Regions from separate parts of the Metabacillus rhizosphaerae genome, predicted to be linked through region 1. Evidence: riboswitches for the same ligand, from Rfam matches in the RefSeq annotation. Region 1 holds a riboswitch; each other region holds the start of a gene.
The links. A riboswitch is a leader RNA that binds a small molecule or an ion and turns the genes downstream of it on or off. The one in region 1 is predicted to bind cobalamin.

Region 1 (4,293 bases):
ATTTTATAGTCTTTCTTTTCTTCTGAATAAACCTTTTGGAAAATTGGATCAATGCTAGCAGTACTTCCTGCGATAATCGATGTCGATGCATTTGGTGCAACTGCCATTAAGTATCCATTGCGAATTCCGAACTTTTTTACATTCTCTTGTAATAAGTCCCAATCGAATATGCTTTCCTTTGATTGATAGCCTCTTTTTTTGAAGTACGAACCAGTTTCCCATTCTGAACCTGCAAAAACGGAATAAGAGCCTTTTTCCTTTGAAAGCTCCATGCTTGCTCTAATTGTAAGATAGGATATTTTCTCATATAGCTCGTCAGCGAACTTAACAGCTTCTTCATGCTCCCACTTTATTTGTTTAAGAGCTAATAAATGATGCCATCCGAATGTACCTAGACCGATTGCGCGATATTTTTCATTTGTTAGCTTTGCTTGCAGAACCGGAATCGTATTTAAATCAATGACATTGTCTAGCATCCTTACTTGGATAGGGATGAGTCTTTCTAAAACATCATCTGTAACAGCCTTTGCAAGATTAATAGAGGAGAGGTTACAAACGACAAAATCACCAGGTGTTTTAACGGTAATTATTTTTCCGTCCTCTGTATAATGCTCCTCAACAGTTGTAGCGCTTTGATTTTGAGTGATTTCTGTACAAAGATTGCTGCAGTAAATCATTCCTTTGTGAGAATTAGCATTCTGTCTGTTCACTTCATCACGATAGAACATATATGGTGTACCTGCTTCTAATTGGCTGATCATAATACGTTTCATTATCTCAATAGCTGGAATCTTTTCTTTAGAAAGTTGTTCGTTATCGACACATTCCCAGTACTTTTGACGGAAGCTACCATTCCCTTTTTCTTCGTCGTAAAAGTCCTCAATGCTATATCCCATTACTTTTCGAACTTCATGTGGATCAAATAAATACCAATCCCCGCGGGCTTCAACCTGCTCCATGAATATATCTGGAATACAAACACCTGTGAATAAGTCATGGGTACGCATTCGTTCATCACCATTATTAAGTTTAGAATCTAGGAATGAGTAGATATCTTTATGCCAGACATCTAAATAAACAGCGATTGCACCTTTTCGCTGTCCTAGTTGGTCTACGCTAACTGCTGTGTTGTTAAGCATTTTCATCCAAGGAATGATTCCAGATGAAACACCTTTAAAACCTTTTATATCACTTCCGCGGCTCCTGACTTTTCCTAGGTATGCACCAATCCCACCACCTGATTTTGAAAGATTAGCAATATCGGTATTACTATCAAATATTCCTTGTAAGCTATCATCAATCGTATCAATAAAACAACTAGATAATTGCCCTATAGGTTTTCCGGCATTTGATAATGTTGGAGTGGCTACAGTCATATAAAGATTACTCATGGCCCAATAGGCTTGTTTAACAAGTTCTAGGCGTCTTTCTTTATGCTCCTCGGCCATTAGTGTCATTGCGATAATTAAGAACCTTTCTTGTGGAAGCTCTAAGGTTTGTTTTGTAAAATCACGTGTTAAGTAGCGATCTGCTAAGGTTCGAAGCCCAATATATGTGAATAACTGATCCTTTTCAGGTTGGATAAATGAGCCAACTTGTTCAATTTCTTCTTTTGTATAAAGATCAAGCAGCTTAGAGTGGTAAAGACCCTTTGAAACTAATATCTCAATTAGATTATTGAAACTACCATATTTTTGATTTTTGTCATATCCACGGTTAGCTGCTGCTTCCTTGTAGAGTTTTGTTAAATAAATTTGAGCGCAAAAGTAAGTCCATTCTGGCTCTTGTTCATTAATATTAGATAATCCCTCTAAAATAAGTAAATTTGTGAGCTGTTCAGTCGTATAGGAATCTCTCTGGAGAAGGGTGTTATTGATCCTGTTAAGATAATTATCTATATATAGTGAAGGGAATTGTTGATGGATACTGCTAATAAATGTAGTAAGTTTTGTTGCGTTAAATGATTCTTCATTTAAGCTATCAATAATGATAGGTGTAGTTGTTGTCGTACTCATGTTAATTCCTCCATAATCTTTTGGTAAATAAAAAAACCGCTCGAGAATGAGCGGATAAAACGACAGTTAAGAAGGGCAGGAATTTAGTTAAGCCCATAATTACTTACTATCGTTTCATCTTCTCAGTCCCCGAAGAAATTGAAACTTTAGCAAGCTTTAGGTAGGTCTCCTGACTTGTGCTCGTCCTACTACGAGGCCTTCCCATACATGATAATGTACAGTGGCTATCTCAGTTCGTCACACTTACAGTTGCGGGGACAGTTCTGGATTTACACCAGATTCCCTTTTCAGCCTTATAGGCGCCTATCGCTTGCAAAGATACAATATATAGTTTTTACGTTTGTGATTCTGTCAATATGTAGTTAATTGTTCTATTTACATAATAAGGCACACTTGCAAATTAATCAACCAATACTTTCTAATTGTCGAAATTTATCTACTTCGATAGAATTTTGGAAGAAAAAAATAAGATCTGACTTACTAGGTCAGATCCGTTAAGAAGTGGTTTTTACTTTACTAAAAAATCCAAAAAGAATCGAAAAGAAAGGTGATAGATACAAAAAGAAAGCAAAAGGTAAAAAGGCGATTACTGGAACACCAAGTGTTTGAGCAAAGAAAGCACCACTTACGCCCCATGGGATCAGTGGATTTATCAAAGTTCCAGCATCTTCAAGTGTTCGTGACAAGTATTTACGCTCAAGCTTCATTTTGTCATATATGCCTTTAAAAGATTGGCCTGGAATGAGAATTGATAAGTACTGTTCACCTGTTAATAAATTCACCCCGAACGAAGATGCAGCTGTTGATAGAATCAGCTGACCTTTTGTTTTAACGCGCTCTATCAATCCATTTAAGAGGGTCGGAATGATGTTTAACATATCGAGTAATCCGCCAAAAGCAAAAGCAATCAGGATGAGTGAAATCGACCACATCATTGATTGAAGTCCACCACGGTTCATCATATTGACAACCTGCGCATTTTCAATTGTGAAAGTTGTACCGTTTTGTAAAACATGAAGGAATTCGCTTAATTTTACTCCTTGAAATCCTACAGCTGTTATCCCTGCTGTAATAATTCCAACGATTAATGCTGGTACGACTGGTACCTTTCGAATGGCTAAAATTATAACTAATACTGGTGAAAGCAGTGTAAGACTACTTATTTGGACATGGGTTTCAATTATATTTATCATGTTTGTCATTTCAGACAGTGATGCTGAATGGATAGGAGTGATTCTCCCAATTATGAAAAAAATTAAAGTTGTAATAAGAATGCTAGGAATAGTTGTTTTGGTCATATGTCTAATATGTGTGAAAAGCTCAACAGATGAAACACCTGATGCAAAATTTGTTGTATCAGACATTGGAGACATCTTATCACCAAAGCAAGCACCGCAAATGATAGCACCTGCTACCCATGGGGCAGGTATGCCAATAGCGATTCCAGCACCCATAAGAGCTACGCCAACAGTACTAACTGTAGTAAATGAGCTTCCAACAAGGCTTGAGATAACCATACAAGAAAATAATGAAGTAATAAGTAAGTAGTTCGGATTAATTACTGTTAGGGCATATACCATTACTGTAGGTATCGTTCCGCTACTCATCCATGCACCAATTAAGATTCCAATTAATGCGAGCACAATTATTGGTTGAATTCCGCTCTGAATACCTTTAATCATTCCTGTTTCTAACTCTTTCCATGTATAACGTTTTATTAACCCAAGAGAAGCCACAACAACTAAACAATTAAGTAAGGCAAGATGTGGTTCTGTCTTTAATACAAATAGACTGGTAAAGATGATGGCCAAAATAAGAAATAAAATTGAAACTGCTTCTTTAAACTGAAAAGTCTTTTTATCACTAATCATATACTTGCTCCTTTATGGCTTAAACGCTTTTATGCTTTTTTGCACAAAAGTACACCACAAAATATTATATCAATCTAATAATATATGTCAATCATTAAAGGTTCTTAATGTTAATGTGTGCTGTTTGATCATTGATTATATGGGGTTTTTGATGTATTGTTTTGAATTTCCACACTTCACTAACAAAAAGTAGGAAGAGAGCTATTTTTTTGAAATAGTAGTTGGGGATTGATTCTGCTAAATAAAAAAAGATAGACATCATAAGTGTCTACCTCATATATAATCATTTAGCAATTAATACAGGAATGTTAGAACGATGTGAAACCTTTTCACTAACACTACCAAATAATAAACGTTTTAATCCACTAATATCACGACTGCCAACAACGATTAAATCAGCATTATGT
Region 2 (4,293 bases), 2.5 Mb from region 1:
GTTCAACAGGAACAATACAGCTATTTGGAGTTAATGTTAAAGTAGCAGGATATGAAATTCATATGGGTACCACAACCCATGCCCCTCAAATAGAACCTCTCATTCAATTGAATGATCGAAAGGATGGAAGTAAGAATTCCATGGAAACGTGTATCGGAACTTATTTCCACGGTATTTTTCATAATGACGAATTTAGAGGGGTATTTTTAAACCATATTCGTAAAAAGAAAGGCCTGCAGCCTTTTCTCACAAGAGAATCCTTTGAAGATAGCCAAAATAAAGATTTCAACCGCCTAGCTGATCATGTTCGAAGCGCGCTTGATATAGAACACCTTTATGAAATAATGGAACAATTTCAACAAAGAAAGAGAGAATCCAAATGACTTCAAATATTAAAATACAAGAGACTCTACAATCTATTCAAAATCTTAATGATGAAAAAATGCAAGAAGCAAGAGAGTATGTGAATTCTTTAACGAAACCAATTGGAAGCTTAGGGAAATTAGAAGAACTCGCAATTCAGCTTGCCGGAATAACAAATCAAGTATTTCCTGAGGTTACACCTCCAGGTATTATCGTTTTTGCTGCTGATCATGGGATTAGTGAAATGGGGGTTTCTGCCTATCCAAAAGAAGTAACGACCCAAATGGTATACAACTTCCTAAATGGCGGTGCTGCAATTAATGTATTTGCAAAACAAATAAATGCTTTTCTTAAAATTGTTGATATTGGGGTAGCTGAAGATATTAACCATAACGAGTTAATTAATAAAAAGGTGAAATATGGTACGAATAACTATGCGCATGAAAATGCCATGACAGAGGAAGATGCGAAACAAGCCTTAATTGCGGGAATGGATATGGCCCAACAAATGATCGAAGAAGGTGCTAAGTGCATCATCGTTGGTGAAATGGGAATTGGGAATACGGCAACCGCAAGTGCAATTGTTTCGGTAATAACTGGATGTTCAGTCGAGGAAGTAGTTGGCTTAGGGACAGGAATCTCTGATGAAGCTCGAAATAAAAAAGTATCTATCATTTCTAAAGCATTATCAGAAAGAAAACCTAACCGAAAAGATGCAATTGATATTTTAACAAAAGTTGGAGGTCTAGAGATTGCGGGGATGACAGGAGCTATTATTAAAGCTGCTGAACAAAGAGTTCCAGTGATCCTAGATGGTTTTATTAGTACAGCTGCTGCCCTATTAGCTGTCGTTCTAGAGGAGAAGGTAAACGATTATTTGACAGCGGGCCATATGTCTAAAGAGCAAGGGCATATCCATGCCCTTGCATACCTACATAAATCTCCACTCCTTGAACTTGATTTAAGATTAGGCGAGGGAACAGGGGCTGCACTTGCATTTCCATTACTTGAAACAGCAACAAGAATGATGAAAGAAATGGCGACATTTCAATCAGCAGGCATTACAACTGAAAGTCAATCGTCCAAGATTTAGTAAATATTCATTTACACTTACTATATCTTCTTTTATAATAATGCATGTCACAAAAAAACGAATATTCAACAATAGGTCCTTAAATGACAAGATTTTGAGGATAATAGGGAAGTTTGGTGAAATTCCAACGCGGTCCCGCCACTGTAAACGTTGAATGTAGCTAAAAAAATACCCACTGTATAAATGATATGGGAAGGGTTAGCTATAATGATGATGCGTTAGCCAGGAGACCTGCCTATTGTTATGTAAAAGTATCCTTCGAGGAAAAGGATGGCTTTATAATGCTGGTGTCTTTTGATGTTTACATTGTAAATCACCATTTCCTTAATGCATTTATCGCCTTTTCCACGTGAATAGGCGTTTTTTTGTGGAAAAATGAATAGGAGTGGTAAGAATGACAACAGTATTGAAGAAATGGCTTTTACTAAGCATCATGGTTATGCTAATCAGCGTTTTCACAATTGCTTGTGGAAATGCAGAAGATAAAGCAACAGATGAGAATGAAACAACTTTGAAATCTGATGAAACAAAAGAAGGGGAAACCAAAGCTGCCTTTCCAGTAACAGTTACCGACGGAACGGGTGAAGAAGTAACAATTGAATCAGAACCTAAAACAATTGTATCTGTCATCCCAAGTAATACAGAAATAACATTTGCTTTAGGGCAAGGTGATAAGCTAATTGGAGTAGATAATTACAGTAATTATCCTCCAGATGTTGAAAAGATTGAAAAAATAGGTGATCAACAATTAGATGTCGAAAAAATATTGGCTCTACAACCTGATCTTGCATTAGTAACTGATTTCCAACATGAAAACAATCCCGATATTTTAAAGCAATTTAAAGAGGCTGGTATTGATGTCATTGTTATAGGAAGTGCGGAATCATTTGAAAATGTATACAATACGATTACTTTAATTGGCCAAGTTACGGGTGCAACAAAAGAGGCTGACACGATAGTAAAAGAAATGAAGGGTAGATTAGCTGAAATAAAAGAGCAGGCAAAAGCTGTAACTGAAAAGAAAGCTGTCTGGGTAGAAGTTTCACCTGCCCCAGACATTTTTACAACAGGTCAAGATACATTTATGCATGAGATGTTAGAAGTTATCAATGCAACAAATACTGCCGGTGAACAAAAAGGTTGGGTCAAAATGACCGAGGAAGAAATTGTTACATTAAACCCTGATGTTATCATTACTACATACGGATATTATGTTGAAAATCCTGCAGAAGGTGTATTAAACCGTACTGGCTGGGAAGAAGTGCCTGCTATTAAAGATAAACAAGTTTTTGATGTAAATAATGATACGGTTACTAGACCAGGACCACGATTAATTGATGGGGTTGAGACGCTTGCAAAGCTTATTTATCCAGAAATTTTTGACAAATAAATTCGTTTGGATGTATCTAATATGTGGAGTGTTTGTGCTAATTGCAGCACTCCTTGGTTTATTTATTAGTAGTGTTCATTATCCAATTACAGTAATTATGGATGTATTAGCTACAAAAATTGCCGGAATAAAGATATTTAGTGAGGAAATTCCCAAAACAGCAGAGTCGATCATATGGGAAATTCGATTTCCTCGTGTTTTATTGGCGTTTTTTGTAGGTGCTGCACTATCATTAGCTGGGGCAGCCTTTCAAGGGTTATTACGAAATCCACTCGCAGATCCGTACACAATCGGTGTATCTTCAGGTGCTTCTTTAGGTGCAGTTATCGTTCTATATTTTCAAATTACCATCACCTTTCTAGGTAGCTATACATTACCAGTTATCGCTATATTAGGTGGATTATGCACTATGTTTATTGTTTTTGCTGTGACCCATCTATCCAATCGAAGACTTTCAATTGAGACGATTATCCTTGCTGGAATTATCGTCAGTTCTTTCATTGGAGCTGTCATTTCACTTATCATTGCCTTAAGTTCACGTGAAGATATTCGGCAAATTTTATATTGGTTAATGGGGAATGTTGGGATGAGAGGCTGGAGTCATGTTAAGCTAATGATTCCCTTCTTTCTTATTGGTGCGTTGTTTTTAATAATCCGTTCAAGAGAGTTAAATGCCTTTGCGTTAGGTGAAGAATCAGCTGAACATTTAGGAGTAAACGTTCAGAAGGGAAAGATTTATATTATCATAGGAGCATCCTTACTAACAGGAGCAGCTGTTTCTGTATCTGGATCAATAAGTTTCGTTGGATTAGTTATTCCGCATTTTGTTCGGTTATTAATCGGACCAAACCATAGACATGTCCTACCTTTATCAATGTTGGTTGGTGGGGGATATTTGATCCTTGCCGATCTAATCGCCCGGACAATTATTTCACCAAGTGAACTACCTATTGGAGTGATAACAGCTTTAATTGGTGCACCAGTCTTTGCTCTACTATTAATTAGAGAACGACTAGGAAGGGGATAGATATGATTGACATTAAGCAATTATCTGGAGGGTATGAAAAAACGTCGGTAATAAAGGATGTTACACTTACCATCGAGACCGGTCATTTCTTTGCGCTTATTGGTCCGAATGGAAGTGGAAAAACAACTCTTGTAAAATTAATAACAGGTGTGTTGCCAATAAATAAAGGAACGATTACTATTTTTGAGAAGTCACTTCAAAGCTATTCAGCCCTAGAAAGAGCTAGGATCATAGCCGTTTTATCACAGGAACCACAGGTTGAATTCGATTTTCATGTGGAAGAAATTGTTATGCTAGGACGTTACCCACACCAAAAAGGATTATTAAAACATATTTCTAAAAAAGATCGTCAAATAGTTGATGAGGTTATGAAACAAACCGATGTATTTCAGTTTCGAAAACAACCATTTAAGAGTCTAA
Region 3 (4,293 bases), 1.6 Mb from region 1:
CATATTTTAGCTAACAGAGAAAATAAGCGAGTTGCAGTAATTGTAAATGATATGAGCGAGGTAAATATTGATGCCTCATTAATTAAACAGGGTGGTTTTTCTCAGACAGAGGAAAAGCTAGTCGAGCTACAAAATGGTTGTATTTGTTGTACATTGCGCGAAGATTTAATTTTTGAAGTTGAGAAGCTTGTAAAGCAAGGAGATATTGACTATCTTGTCATTGAATCAACAGGTATTTCAGAGCCTGTTCCAGTAGCACAAACATTTACATATGTGGATGAAGAGCTCGGGATCAATCTATCAGAGCTATGTAAATTAGATGCAATGATTACGGTAGTAGATGCAAACCGCTTTTGGTACGATTTTGCTTCTGGAGAGACACTTTTGGATCGAAAGCTAGCAACTGATGAAACAGATACGAGAGAAGTCGTGGATCTGTTAATCGATCAAATAGAATTTGCAAATATCATTGTTTTGAATAAAACAGATTTAGTCCATAGGGAAGATGTTGAAGAATTAAAGAGAGTTATTAAAAAATTAAATCCTGAGGCGAAAGTGGTAGAAAGTGTGTTTTCTAAGGTCGACCTTAACGAAATATTAAATACACACCTGTTTAATTTTGAGAAAGCAAGTCAAGCTGCCGGATGGATACAAGAGCTTATGACAGAACATACGCCAGAAACAGAAGAGTTCGGCATTTCTTCATTCGTATACAAGCGTAAACGACCATTCCACCCTGAAAGATTGATGGCTTGGCTTGAGGATTGGCCAGTTGATGTTGTCCGTGCCAAAGGATTCTTTTGGTTAGCCTCTCGAAATGATATGACTGGATTACTTTCTCAGGCAGGACCCTCTATTATTATACAAGGAGCAGGAGCGTGGATCGCAACTTATTCTCAGCAGGAACAACAACAAGTTCTCATAGAGGAACCTGAACTATTAGAAAAGTGGGATGATAAATATGGTGATCGTATGACAGAGCTCGTTATGATTGGTATTGATATGAATCGTGTTGAAGTTGAGGAATCACTAGATCATTGCTTATTAACGGATGAAGAAATGAATCAAGATTGGTCAACGTTTATTGACCCAATACCTTCATTTACCGTTGCTATTTAGATTCGTAAGAAAATCAAACTAAATTTTTATTAGGAGGAAATAAAATGAGAATAAATATAATATTAGCGTGTACTGAAACCGGGGATCGAAATTATATAACAACAAAAAATAAACGAAATAATCCAGATCGAATTGAAAGAAAGAAGTACTGCCCACGATTAAAAAAACATACATTGCATCGAGAAACAAAATAATTAGTCAGGAAAGGTACTCCAGGGGTTTGGTCCTGGGAGTGCCTTTTTTAAATTGAGAAAGAGACGAATATTGACACCCTTTTTATACTAGACTATTATTAAGTAATCTTAAATGTAACTAAATACGATAAAAATAGGTTGATAGATCTAGTAAGTCTATCATGAAAAGGGAAGACCGGTGAACAATCCGGCGCGGTCCCGCCACTGTAAATGGGAGATCTTTGCATTATGCCACTATTCATATTGGGAAGGTTGTAAAAGAGTGTTGATCATGAGCCAGGAGACCTGCCTGTTTTTTTAAATCACCAAAACTTACGAGGATAGGGATGGTGTTTGAGCACAGGTATACATATGTACTTTACTATTTTTTACCCTGTGACAAGCACACATCTCTGTATAGTGATGTGTTTTTTTATTTTTCAGGTACACAGAATCCTACTTTGGATAAGCGCGCAAGGTATCGTAACTCTCGTGCTTTTATTCTTATAGAAAGAAAACATAATTAGGGGGCTTTTTACTTTGAACAAACGAAATTTGTCAAACCGAGGTATAGCTTTATTTTCTATTACCTTATTAGTTCTTTTTCAAGTTTTATCATTTTTCCCACAGCATGTTGATGCAGCAGTATTAACAAATGGTGCAACAATTTCAGCAGTAGATCAGGCTGGGAATAAGATATTGCCTATGACTGCAGTAGAGATTGAAGAAGGTGAAACAGCTTTTGATATATTAAAAGAACAAACAGAGAAACAGGATGTTGCTCTAGACTATGGTGAAGATCCTAATTTTGGAGTATTTATCAATAATATTGGGTCTATTCCTCTTGAAGGTGATCAATATTGGGGCTTTATGATTAATGGTGAAGGAGCACAGGTTGGAGCATCAAGTTATGTTGTAGAAAAGGGAGATAGCCTACTTTTTAAAGTGATTAGTTATCCAGCCGAAACAGTTGATATAACAGTTTCTGCGGTCGAAAAAAATAAAAATGTAGTATTCAGAGAAACGGTATCAGTTGTGAATGGATCAAGTGCATACGATGCTATAAAACTAGCTGGTAAAACGGCAGAAGTTAGTGTAGATACATCCGTTGATTCTGAATTTTTTGCCTATGTAAATAACATCGGCAAGGTTGAATTAGGTGACTATGATTACTGGAGCACATACTTAAATGACGAATACATGCAAGAAGGGATTACTTCTACTATTGTTAAAAATGGGGACCATTTAAAGCTTGTTGTAGAATCATGGGGACCTCCACCGGATGAAACTGGTGATGATGGTGAAGATGAGCAACCTGTAACAGATGGTGAAACACCAGAAGATGATACTGGGACAGAAGAACCAAAACCAGATCAAACTCCAGTCACGCTAGAACAAGTAAGAACTGCTGTTCAATCAACGAAACAATATTTATCAAAGAAAGCTATAAATGACGATTTTACTGCAATAGCTCTTGAAGTTGCTGGAGGAGATGTACCTCAAGAATATATTGATAGATTAAAAGAGGATATCATAGAAAAAGAAGGCATTTATCGAAATGTAACAGATTATGAGCGGTTTGTAATTGGATTAACGGCAGCTGGAATTGATCCTACGAACTTCGCAGGATACAATCTAGTTGAAAAAATTCACTCGAATGAGCGGATGATAAAACAAGGTAATAATGGTGTAATCTATGCACTGCTAGCATATGATAGTGGAAACTATGAAATACCAAGTGATGCAAAATGGACAAGAGAAAAACTTGTAAACTATTTACTTGATCAACAGCTTAATAAGGGCGGCTGGTCCCTATTTGGTACATCTCCTAGTGTGGACATTACTGGAATGGCGCTTGCAGCATTAGCACCATACAAAGAACAGGAGAATGTACAAGCTGCTATCAATAAAGCAGTCGAATGGTTCTCTAGTGTCCAAGATAGCAATGGTGGGTTTAGTGATGATACAAATGGTGGTGACGCTAGTGAAACAACTGCACAGGTCATCATTGGTTTAGCATCTGTTGGTGTGGATCCAACCGATGAGAGATTCACCAAGCAAGCAGGAGACCTGGTTGTTGCGAGCCTTGATTCAGGAGCTTCAACAGGCGTTAATCTTATTCAGCATCTTCTTACATTTAAGCAGTCAGACGGTGGTTTTGCTCATCTAAGCGGTGGTGATACTAACACGATGGCGAGTACTCAAGCTCTGTTAGCGTTAACTGCATATGATTATCTCTTAACAGATAAAGGTTCGATTTATCGATTTAGTAAACCAGAAGTAGTCGTAGATTCTGATGAAATCGTTGATAATGAAGTAACGCCAACACCAGAAAAAACAGCTGAAATTGAGGAATCGTTGAACGAAGTAAAACAACCAGAAACAAAATCAGAAGCTACTACAGTAGTAAATAAAAAGGAAAGTGCTCAAGAAATAGTAAAAGGGCAACCTCTTCCAAACACAGCTACCCCACTATTTAATTTATTAGCAGCGGGTGGTACTTTACTAGTGATTGGTTCGACAGTTCTTGTTTATTCAAATAGACGTCAAACAAATAAAGTCTAAAGCGCAAAAAAATGCCCTCTCCAAATTGGAGGGGCGTTTTCCTGTTGTTTAGGAAACTATAAAATTCTTGTACTGTGGATAAGCGCTTGGCATCCAGCTCCAGCGCCCAGCGACTAGTGGACTTCCCTCATCTCTGTACGATAAGTCAACATCGAATCGCTATCGCTCTTCGTGTTACCTTTATCTACTACGGCTCAGTCCAGTCCATACGTCGCTAAACGGGCGCTTGCGCTTTTGGTGTTGCATTCTTAGAATTAAATTAATAAATGATTGGAGGTACTTATAATGCGGATGTATAAAGTGATAATTATTGCTATTTTATCAGTTATTTTAATTTTATCAGGTTGTGAAAAAGATGAAGTGGTACCAATTGCTGAAGAAAAAACAACAAATGTAGAGCAAACTACTTCAGAAGCTCAGGTTGAGCAAAAGGAAG

Region 2: it holds a riboswitch for cobalamin, as region 1 does, so the genes downstream of both, WCV66_RS15460 (ABC transporter substrate-binding protein) here and WCV66_RS26760 (ribonucleoside-diphosphate reductase subunit alpha) in region 1, are expected to answer to the same signal.
Region 3: it holds a riboswitch for cobalamin, as region 1 does, so the genes downstream of both, WCV66_RS07415 (DUF4430 domain-containing protein) here and WCV66_RS26760 (ribonucleoside-diphosphate reductase subunit alpha) in region 1, are expected to answer to the same signal.

What each region holds. Positions count from the first base shown of each region.
Region 1 is NZ_CP147403.1:5,650,869-5,655,161, reverse strand. It holds gene WCV66_RS26760 (ribonucleoside-diphosphate reductase subunit alpha) at 1-2,015, opposite strand, end outside; cobalamin riboswitch at 2,157-2,337, opposite strand; gene nhaC (Na+/H+ antiporter NhaC) at 2,510-3,883, opposite strand; gene WCV66_RS26750 (universal stress protein) at 4,170-4,293, opposite strand, start outside.
Region 2 is NZ_CP147403.1:3,150,114-3,154,406, forward strand. It holds gene WCV66_RS15450 (cobyric acid synthase) at 1-383, shown strand, start outside; gene cobT (nicotinate-nucleotide--dimethylbenzimidazole phosphoribosyltransferase) at 380-1,456, shown strand; cobalamin riboswitch at 1,513-1,710, shown strand; gene WCV66_RS15460 (ABC transporter substrate-binding protein) at 1,863-2,846, shown strand; gene WCV66_RS15465 (FecCD family ABC transporter permease) at 2,809-3,873, shown strand; gene WCV66_RS15470 (adenosylcobinamide amidohydrolase) at 3,876-4,293, shown strand, end outside.
Region 3 is NZ_CP147403.1:1,549,759-1,554,051, forward strand. It holds gene WCV66_RS07405 (GTP-binding protein) at 1-1,119, shown strand, start outside; gene rpmG (50S ribosomal protein L33) at 1,164-1,313, shown strand; cobalamin riboswitch at 1,432-1,621, shown strand; gene WCV66_RS07415 (DUF4430 domain-containing protein) at 1,833-3,857, shown strand; gene WCV66_RS07420 (DUF4430 domain-containing protein) at 4,143-4,293, shown strand, end outside.